3 regions of the Vibrio gigantis genome follow, and region 2 is predicted to be linked to each of the others. Evidence: predicted binding sites of a transcription regulator. Region 2 holds the regulator's gene; each other region holds the start of a gene.

Region 1 (3,287 bases), 470 kb from region 2:
ATACCCACTGAAGACGTCTTAGATTTCGGTACCATGATGAGTTTTGCTGTTCACGCTTCTCATCCAATAACGCTTCAGAGCTTGGCATGTATTGTGTCAACATTGAGGTCTCTTTCGCCTGCTTGTGCTTTACAAACAAGGTTTCCGAAAGGTTCGAGCTCGTTTCTTCTGATTCAGACATTGGGATACTTAATAAGAAATGGTTGTCACTAATAATATAAAAAAAAATGACCCTATAAAGGGTCATTTCTCAAAAAACTAAGTTTACGCTTATTTTGACTTGCGATTTACTGGCTCAACATAGCTTAGGCTAGTATCCCAAGGCTGCTCAATCCATGTGTCTTGAGCGATATCAACAATGTACTCGTCTAGTAGGTGTGCGCCAGAAGGCTTAGCACATACAGCAATTAATTTTGCTTTAGGGTACATTTCGCGAAGCTTACGTGCAGTGTCGCCACTATCTACAAGGTCTTCAACGATTAAGAAACCTTCGCCGTCACCTTCAGGAGCTTTAACGACTGTCATATCACGTTGGTGATCGTGGTCGTAGCTAGAAATACAAATCGTATCTACGTGACGAATACCCAATTCACGAGCCAAGATTGCACCAGGAACCAAACCACCACGGCTTACAGCCCAGATACCTTTCCACTGCTCTGCTGGCATTTGCTTTTCAGCTAGTTGACGGCAGTAAGTCTGCATGTTGTCCCAAGTGATAATGAATTTGTTGCTCATAGTATAAAACCTAATAATTTTGTCATGTTATTAGAGGCTATCTCAAACATAGCCTCTTCAGCGATGAAGCAGAAATGTAGACGATTAAGCGAAAATGTATTTAAGAATAAAGATAACTGACATTACCCACACAGCAGGTGAAACATCGCGACCTTTACCACTTAGCAGCTTAATTGCAGCGTAAGCGATGAAACCTAGTGAAATACCCTCAGCGATAGAGTACGTCAGCGGCATAAGCAGGCATGTTACCACGACTGGTGCTGCTTCCGTAAGATCACGCCAATCAATGCCAACTAGACCAGACATCATCAAAATTGCTACATAGAAAAGCGCGCCTGATGTTGCGTAAGCCGGAATCATACCTGCAAGTGGCGAGAAGAAAAGAGCCAGTAGGAATAAGATACCAACAACAACGGCCGTTAGACCAGTACGACCACCTTCAGCGACACCCGCAACACTCTCAACGTAAGAAGTTGTGTTTGATGTACCTAGCAATGCACCAATAGATGTTGCTGTAGAGTCAGCAAGCAGTGCTTTGTTTAGACGAGGAAGTTTGCCGTCTTCTTTGATTAGGTTTGCTTTTGTTGCAACACCAACCAGAGTACCCGCTGTATCGAACAAATCGACGAACAAGAATGCGAATACCACTGAAATCATACCGATTTCAAATACAGCAGAGAAATCAAGCTGCATGAACGTTGGTGCAAGGCTTGGTGGTGTAGACATGATGCCGCCGTATTGAACGTCACCAATAATAATACCAAGAGCCGTGATTGCTAGGATTGCAATCATTACCGCACCTTTCACACCACGGTGAACAAGAGCAATCGTAAGGAAGAAGCCTAATGAGCCAAGGATAGGAGCAATCGCGGTAATGTCGCCCAGAGACACCTTAGTTGCAGGGTTAGAAACAACGATGCCAGCATTGCTCAGAGCAATAAACGCTAAGAAAAGACCGATACCCGCAGAGATACCAACACGCAGAGACATAGGAATCGAGTTGATAATCCATTCACGAATCTTAAAGATACTTAAGAAAATGAAGATTACGCCTGATACGAAAACCGCTGCCAGAGCAACTTGCCACGTATAACCCATCCCCATAACAACTGCATAGGTAAAGAATGCGTTCAAACCCATACCTGGTGCCTGAGCAATTGGGTAGTTAGCAACAAAGCCCATGATGAAACAGCCAATAGCAGCCGCTAAACAGGTTGCTACAAATACAGCGCCGTGGTCCATACCAGCATCAGCTAGGATCATTGGGTTTACAAAAATGATGTAAGCCATTGTTAGGAAGGTTGTTAGACCTGCGATGATTTCAGTGCGCACATTGGTGCCGTTTTCACTGAGTTTGAATAGCTTTTCGAACATTATCGAATCCTATAAGGGTAAAAGTAAACGGTTGCGTAATCGATTGGCTGTGGATTATAAAGTTATCAAATAACAAATTCCAGATAGAATTAAGGCTCTAATCGATATTTATCAGAATGCCGTATGAAACAAAGCGATTAAAAACGAAGTAATTACCAGGAAATAATCTTAATAAACAGTCAATTAAGACTATTAAACACAATAAGAAATCTTGGTTACTTTTTCGACCATCGGTTATTTTGATAGAGAATTTAGCCATTAAATTCTGAATTCAAACCCACAAGAGTTGTGTATTTTTCAACAGGATCAGTAATAAGGCGCAAATTGATATTTTGGCGTTTAAAAAACAACCATGCAGAACAGCAGGGAAAGTGACGAGATAAAGCGGTTTGGAAAAGTAGCAGGCAAAAAAAACGCCACTCAAAACTGAGTGGCGGTAGAATCTGTCAACCAAAAGGGCTGTAAAAGAATTCCAATATATAGGGGTGAACAAAACTGTTCGAGTTACATGCTTACGGTATTAGTAACCAAAGCTTGTAGGGTATGCAAAGTTGCTAGTGTAAACAGAGCTGTTAAGCCAGAACATTGCAGATGGTAAACCTTTCATAACTATCACCTTAATAAATCAATAAAAAACGAATTTGATTTCTCGGTTCCTTGGAGGCGATAAAACGGACTCATCCTTTGAGCATTTACTCTTCATCTCAGAAGTTGGTTATTAATATACCTCAAAGAAAAAAGATTACAAGTATTTTTTGCTACGCGTCACACTTTTGGCTAATTCCGGTTATTTTACAAACCCGATTATGTAATTAAATTACAAAATTGAATTAAACAAACGTTTGCCTGTGCTATTTATAAGCATCAAGGCGCCTAATTATGATCAGATAGACAAGATCGCTTTCAAAATTTGAGCTATTTGAGGTTTAGAAGCGCTACTCGTCAAAACACTCAAGTGGTATGCTGTTGCCATCAAAACAGACCCATATTTTAGTTTTTTGTTCTAGGTTTTTATCTATACAAAACCTAAATATATGGTTATCAAATAAAAAAGGAGTCATCCGTGTCTGAATTCCATTCTGAGATCAGTAAATTATCCCCTGCCCCTATCTGGCAGTTCTTCGATAAAATTTGCTCAATCCCACACCCTTCTAAGCATGAAGAAGAGCTTGCTCAAT
Region 2 (3,287 bases):
TCGCAAATAACCTTGTTATTCAGCCTTGGTGTGCTTCTACACAAGTAACTTCAAGATACATATAAGTAACACCGCAAGACTAAATCAGGATCTAAGAAATGAAAGATACGAAAGCATTCAACGAGCAAAGAGCAGAAATATACTGGTGGCTATCAAGCTTATTCGCTAAAGAGCTCACTCAAGAAGAACTCGATCACTACCACTCTGTTGAAATTCGTTCTTTCCTAACTGGTTTAGGCGAAAATCAAACACTAAAACCATCGATAGATAAGTTAGTAGATGCGCTTAACCGTCTACAAACACGTGAAGATGCTCAGCTAGAGCTGTCTGCAGACTTTTGCGATCTTTTCTTAAAGACAGATAAACACGGCGCTCTTCCTTACGCTTCGATGTATATCGGCGAAACTGGCCTTTTGAACGATAAACCAGCAAAAGATATGGAAGAGATCATGGCTAAACACAACTTAGTGGTGAACCAAGACCTAAAAGAGCCAGCAGACCACATCGCTATCGAACTCGATTTCCTTGGCAACCTGATCATCCGTTCTAACGAAACTGAACTTGAAGAAGAACTAGAGAAATCGTTCGCCATTCAACAGCAGTTTATTGAACAGCAGCTGCTTACTTGGGTACCAAAGTTCAATGTAAAATGTCATGACATTGATGAATTCGGTTTCTACGCTTCAGTCTCATCTTTGCTACTCGCATTCTGTCAATTAGACACTCAATATTTAGCTGGTGAATAGCTTATTGGATGACTAGGTAAATAAATTCAGTAGAATGTGACAATTCACCCGGATTTCTGGGTGAATTTTATTGCGAGTAATTTCTAGTCAGTCTAAAATTGTGACCGCAAACGATAAAATATGAAACATTCACGAAATGCTATGCTTATTAAAGTTCAGAGCATTTCGGTGTTAAGACAAGCCGCTCAATAGCGGTTTTTTGTTTTTTAGCACTTTAGTACCCAAAGAGCCCTACAAATTTAAGCTCTTAGTTAGGTAGCTTAACGGCTACTTTATTCCGTACTTTGGGAAAGTAGCTTCTAATAGGATAAAACCATGGCCACTATAAAAGATGTCGCTCGCTTAGCCGGCGTATCAACAACAACCGTTTCTCACGTAATCAATAAAACTCGCTTTGTTGCAGAAGCAACTCAAGAAAAAGTAAACAAAGCGGTAGATGAACTGAACTATGCACCAAGTGCTGTTGCTCGTAGCTTGAAGTGCAATACAACACGCACTATAGGTATGCTAGTGACTCAATCAACTAACCTATTCTTCTCTGAAGTTATCGATGGTGTTGAGAGTTACTGCTACCGTCAAGGTTACACTTTGATCCTGTGTAATACGGGCGGCATCTATGAAAAGCAACGTGACTACATTCGAATGCTTGCAGAGAAACGTGTAGATGGCATTTTAGTTATGTGTTCTGACCTAACTGAAGAACTAAGAGAGATGTTAGACCGTCATGCTGACATCCCTAAAGTTATCATGGACTGGGGACCAGAGAGTTCTCAAGCTGATAAGATCATCGATAACTCTGAAGAAGGTGGCTACCTAGCGACCAAATACCTTATTGAACGAGGTCACTCTAAGATTGCATGTTTAAGTGGCCACTTAGACAAAGCAGCATGTGTTGAACGTATTGCCGGTTACAAGCGCGCACTCAACGAAGCTAAGATTTCTGCCGATGAAAATATGATCATCGAAGGCAACTTCGAGTGTGATACGGCAGTTCTTGCTGCAGAACAAATCGTTGAGATAGAAGATCGTCCAACGGCGGTATTCTGCTTTAACGATACAATGGCTCTCGGCCTAATGAGCCGCTTGCAAGAAAAAGGCATTCGCATTCCTGAAGATATCTCGGTGATCGGTTACGACAATATCGAACTGGCTGAATACTTCTCCCCGCCGTTAACCACCGTTCACCAACCAAAGCGTCGTGTTGGCAAGAATGCATTCGAAATTCTATTAGAGCGCATAAAAGACAAAGATCACGAAAAACGTGTCTTCGAAATGCACCCTGAAATTGTTGAACGAAGTACAGTTAAAACGTTAAATTAATTGACAATTTGAGTTTAATTTCATCAAGCGCACCTTTAGGTGCGCTTTTTTTATCAGCAACCATAATGAACCCAGATGCACAACAGAAAGATCATTAATTGAAGCAACATCACATTTTGAAATATCAACTGTGAGCTTCATTCAACAAAAACTTTATTCTATTTAATCAGTCACGCACAGGGCAAACCACTCGAAAGAGTGAGACGCAAAGCTTCCGGCCTAAACCACTTGTTGGTATGGTAGCGGGGTTACCGATGGCAAAATGCAGTAACTACTAATAATTTAGTAATTTACGGCTTATTGACAATTTAATTGCAACATTTTGCTAATCTCTCGGACCTGCTTATTTGGTGGCGTAGTTCAAATACACCGAGATAAATAACATGGATAAACCGATACTAAAGGACTCGATGAAGTTATTTGAGTCCCTAGGAAAAATAAAATCACGCTCAATGTTTGGTGGCTTCGGTCTTTTTGCTGATGACACTATGTTTGCTCTGGTTGTAAATGACCAGTTGCACATACGAGCAGACAAATGCACAACGAAGCAATTCGAACAACAAGGGTTTCAACCGTACGTCTACAAAAAACGTGGTTTCCCTGTCGTTACTAAATATTTCGCTTTACCTGAAGGCCTGTGGCAAGACCAAGAGAAAATCTTGGAACTCGCAACGACGTCTCTGGGTTTTGCTAAAGAAGAAAAAGCTGAACAGTCTTCTGCTAAGCCAACCCGACTCAAAGATCTACCAAATCTTCGACTCGCCACTGAGCGTATGTTGAAAAAAGCAGGAATCGATTCCGTAGAACGTTTATATGAATCTGGCTCTGTAAACGCCTTTAACGCCATCAAGGAATCGCATGCGTCCTCTGTCAGTATTGAACTACTGTGGGCGCTAGAAGGTGCAATCAATGGAACACATTGGTCTGTCATACCGCAGCAGCGTCGCGAAGAGCTTATCAATCGCGTCAATTAACATTGTCAGTGCAAACTATATACATAACTAAGCCGCATTCACTGCGGCTTTTTTTATATCTGGTGAAAGTTAATCTATGCTTTGCCTGTCTATCTATACTAATGGTATGCATTGAAAATTTGAGGAAGTATCAATGAGTAAGAAAATGATATTGGGTATTGTATTGGTCATAACGATCGTTTTATTAGGCATTAACTTTGGCCAATACCTCACACTGGAAAATGCCAAAGCACAGCAAGCGGTGCTA
Region 3 (3,287 bases), 860 kb from region 2:
CTATTTGGAGCCACTTTCGCTTACCCGATCTATAACCTCATTGGTATTAAGAGCCCTATTGCACGTGGTTTAACCATGGGTACCGTATCTCACGCTTTAGGTACTGCGACATGTGCTGAAAAGAACCAAGAAGATGCTGCATTCAGTTCTCTAGCGCTTGTGCTCTGTGGCGTTATTACCTCAATTATCGCGCCGAGTGTATTTTCGCTTGTAGTTTGGTTCTACTCTTAACCATTTTTATTACAGTTTAAACGCTGCTCGTTCATTGGTTACCTAATAAATTTGGCTAACGGTTTAAAGCATGACAAGTAGCCCAAGCAGAACTCTGATTATCTCAGGGTTGGCTTGGGCTTTTTTATCGCATTTACTCAGTAATAGCAGTCAAATCACGCTCTATTACGGGCAGTAAGTGAGATATCAGCTGTGGAAATAGCTCTTGCAATCGATTTCAAGTGTGACCTCACTCTAATTATGCAAACCAATGTAACAACAACAATTCAATAGTGATCTTTATCACAGAAAATTCCTGAACATTGCATAAACTTAAAGCCTAAGGTCAATTAAGGATTCAACATGAACAGTCGTATTACCCTGGCGCTGGAAAGTGCTCCAACAGTAATCAAAGCACTTTTGAGTGACATCGTATTAGCAGACAACTTTGACGCGACATTGTCTCCAGAGCAATTTGCCAGCCTACTGCAAGCAAGTGGTTTAGCGGATGACGAGCTACGTATTGCGCTACTTCCTTTTGCCGCAGCGTATTCTTACGCTCCGTTATCTGACTTTTATGTTGGTGCAATCGTACGTGGTTTGTCTGGAACTCTGTATTTTGGTGCAAACCTTGAAATCGCTGGTGCTCAACTTGGTCAAACCGTTCACGCTGAGCAATCTGCAATCAGCCACGCTTGGATGAAAGGCGAACAAGGCATCTCAGATATCACAATCAATTTCAGCCCTTGTGGTCACTGTCGCCAGTTTATGAATGAACTGACCACAGCAAAAGAGCTTAAAGTTCAGCTTCCGCAACGTGATGAGATGTCACTACAAGAATACCTGCCAGACTCGTTCGGCCCTGCTGATTTAGGTGTGACAACTGGCCTAATGACTAAGCTTGATCATAAATACACGACAGAAGAAACAACACCTATTGTTGTAGAAGCGCTAGCAGCACTAAACCGCAGCCACGCTCCTTACACCAAAAACCTAAGTGGTGTTTCACTACAGCTTACGTCAGGTGAGGTTTTCACCGGTGCTTACGCAGAAAATGCGGCGTTCAATCCGAGCCTGCCTCCTCTACAAGTAGCCTTGATTCAACTGAAACTGGCTGGCTTCAATTTCGAAGAAATTGAAAGTGCTGCTTTGGTTGAAATCGGCGAAGGTAGCATCAGTCATCTGGCGGATACGCAATCTACATTAGAAGCGATTAATCCCGACATTCCAGTGACTTACTTAGCAATCTAAGTACATCTGGTTAACAAAAGTTTAAATAAGCAGCTCTATTTAACAGGGCTGCTTTTTTTATGCCTGTAATTAACGCAACAACTCGCGCAAACGTTTGCTTTTGTCATTGAAATAAGTATGATCACCCCGTTTTCAATCAATCGTTCAAAAGATCGGAAGGAATTTCTATGTTTGGTACTGCTACTCGTGAAAATGCTACTCGTGTACTTCTATTAGGTTCAGGTGAACTCGGCAAAGAAGTTGCTATCGAGTGCCAACGTTTAGGCTTGGAAGTTATTGCTTGTGACCGTTATGCAGACGCGCCAGCGATGCAAGTAGCGCATCGTAGCCATGTATTAGACATGTTAGACGGCGATGCACTTCAAGCAATCATCGAACTAGAAAAACCAGATTATGTGGTTCCTGAAATTGAAGCTATTGCCACCAGCAAGCTAGTGGAGCTAGAAGCACAAGGCTTAAATGTCGTTCCAACTGCGAACGCGACCAAGCTAACGATGAACCGCGAAGGTATTCGTCGCCTAGCCGCAGAAGAGTTGAAACTGAGCACTTCACCTTACCGCTTTGCAGATACCTTTGAAGACTTTGCTGCTGCTGTTGAATTCGTGGGTATGCCTTGCGTTGTTAAGCCAGTAATGAGTTCTTCTGGTAAAGGCCAAAGTGTCATCAAGACAGAAGAAGACATTCAGAAGTCTTGGGATTACGCGCAAGAAGGCGGGCGCACTGGCGCAGGTCGCGTGATCGTTGAAGGCTTTATTGATTTCGATTACGAGATCACCCTTCTGACCGTTCGCGCTGTTGATGGCGTACACTTCTGCGCACCTATCGGTCACCGCCAAGAAGACGGTGATTACCGCGAATCATGGCAACCACAAGTAATGTCAGACAATGCACTTAAAGCGGCGCAATACACAGCTGAACAAGTGGTTAATGCATTAGGTGGTCACGGTATCTTTGGTGTCGAACTTTTTGTTAAAGGCGATCACGTTATCTTCAACGAAGTATCCCCTCGCCCACACGATACTGGATTAGTGACATTAATGTCTCAAGACTCATCGGAATTCGCACTGCACGTTCGCGCATTTACGGGGATGCCAATCAAATCAATTACTCACTATGGCCCTTGTGCTTCTGCAGTAATCCTTGGTCAAGGCACATCAACTAACATCCGTTTTGAAGGCCTTACAGAAGCATTAGAGGCACCACAAACGCAAGTTCGTCTGTTTGGTAAGCCAGACATTGACGGCCGTCGTCGTCTTGGTGTGGCGTTAACTCGTCGCAATAGCACAGAGACAGCAATCGAAGATGCCATCGAAAGCGCTTCGAAAGTAAAAATGATTTACTAACCAGCAATTCAATTCAAAGCAATCACGAGTTCAAATCTGAATAATAAGAAAGACGGGCTACCGAGCCCGTCTTTTTGTTGGTGTTACCTGTTGGCTTAACGAAGCAAACTGAACTTATGTATCTGACTCAATCAAATACACGTCCTCACTGAATCGAGATAAGCCTTTCTTAGCAATCTTCGGATGTTCATCGTCTGCAATATCTTGATTTAACAATGTGATTTTGTATCCAGAGAACAACTGATCGATCTCTAGTTTAGGTACGCTAAACGGAGGCCCCGCCATCTCGCTTTGGTCGTAATCCAGAGTCACCAGAAGGACCTTACCGCCCGGTTTCAGCAGTTGTTTCAAACGCTCTACATACTGAACCCGCATCTCTTCAGGCAAAGCAACCAAAGAAGCACGGTCATAAATAGTGTCGACAGGCTGAATTGGCGCAGTGAAATAATCTCCGGTATAAACACTCAGCTCATCGAATTGGTA

Evidence for each region. The regulator PurR, encoded in region 2, represses purine synthesis genes. The targets are predictions, from matches to a motif close to TNANGNAAACGTTTNCNTNA.
Region 1: OCV56_RS12510 (NCS2 family permease) is a predicted target of PurR. The motif match lies at 2,129-2,148, and genes of this name have one in related genera.
Region 3: purT (formate-dependent phosphoribosylglycinamide formyltransferase) is a predicted target of PurR. The motif match lies at 1,544-1,563, and genes of this name have one in related genera.

The regions. Positions count from the first base shown of each region.
Region 1 is NZ_AP025492.1:2,818,608-2,821,894, forward strand. It holds gene frsA (esterase FrsA) at 1-181, opposite strand, end outside; gene gpt (xanthine phosphoribosyltransferase) at 271-735, opposite strand; gene OCV56_RS12510 (NCS2 family permease) at 820-2,109, opposite strand; gene OCV56_RS12515 (aminoacyl-histidine dipeptidase) at 3,173-3,287, shown strand, end outside.
Region 2 is NZ_AP025492.1:2,344,701-2,347,987, forward strand. It holds gene torD (molecular chaperone TorD) at 99-746, shown strand; gene purR (HTH-type transcriptional repressor PurR) at 1,062-2,066, shown strand; cyclic di-GMP riboswitch class I at 2,237-2,322, shown strand; gene OCV56_RS10290 (TfoX/Sxy family DNA transformation protein) at 2,450-3,040, shown strand; gene OCV56_RS10295 (TVP38/TMEM64 family protein) at 3,174-3,287, shown strand, end outside.
Region 3 is NZ_AP025492.1:1,481,409-1,484,695, reverse strand. It holds gene OCV56_RS06730 (LrgB family protein) at 1-231, shown strand, start outside; gene cdd (cytidine deaminase) at 574-1,461, shown strand; gene purT (formate-dependent phosphoribosylglycinamide formyltransferase) at 1,629-2,804, shown strand; gene OCV56_RS06715 (thiopurine S-methyltransferase) at 2,919-3,287, opposite strand, start outside.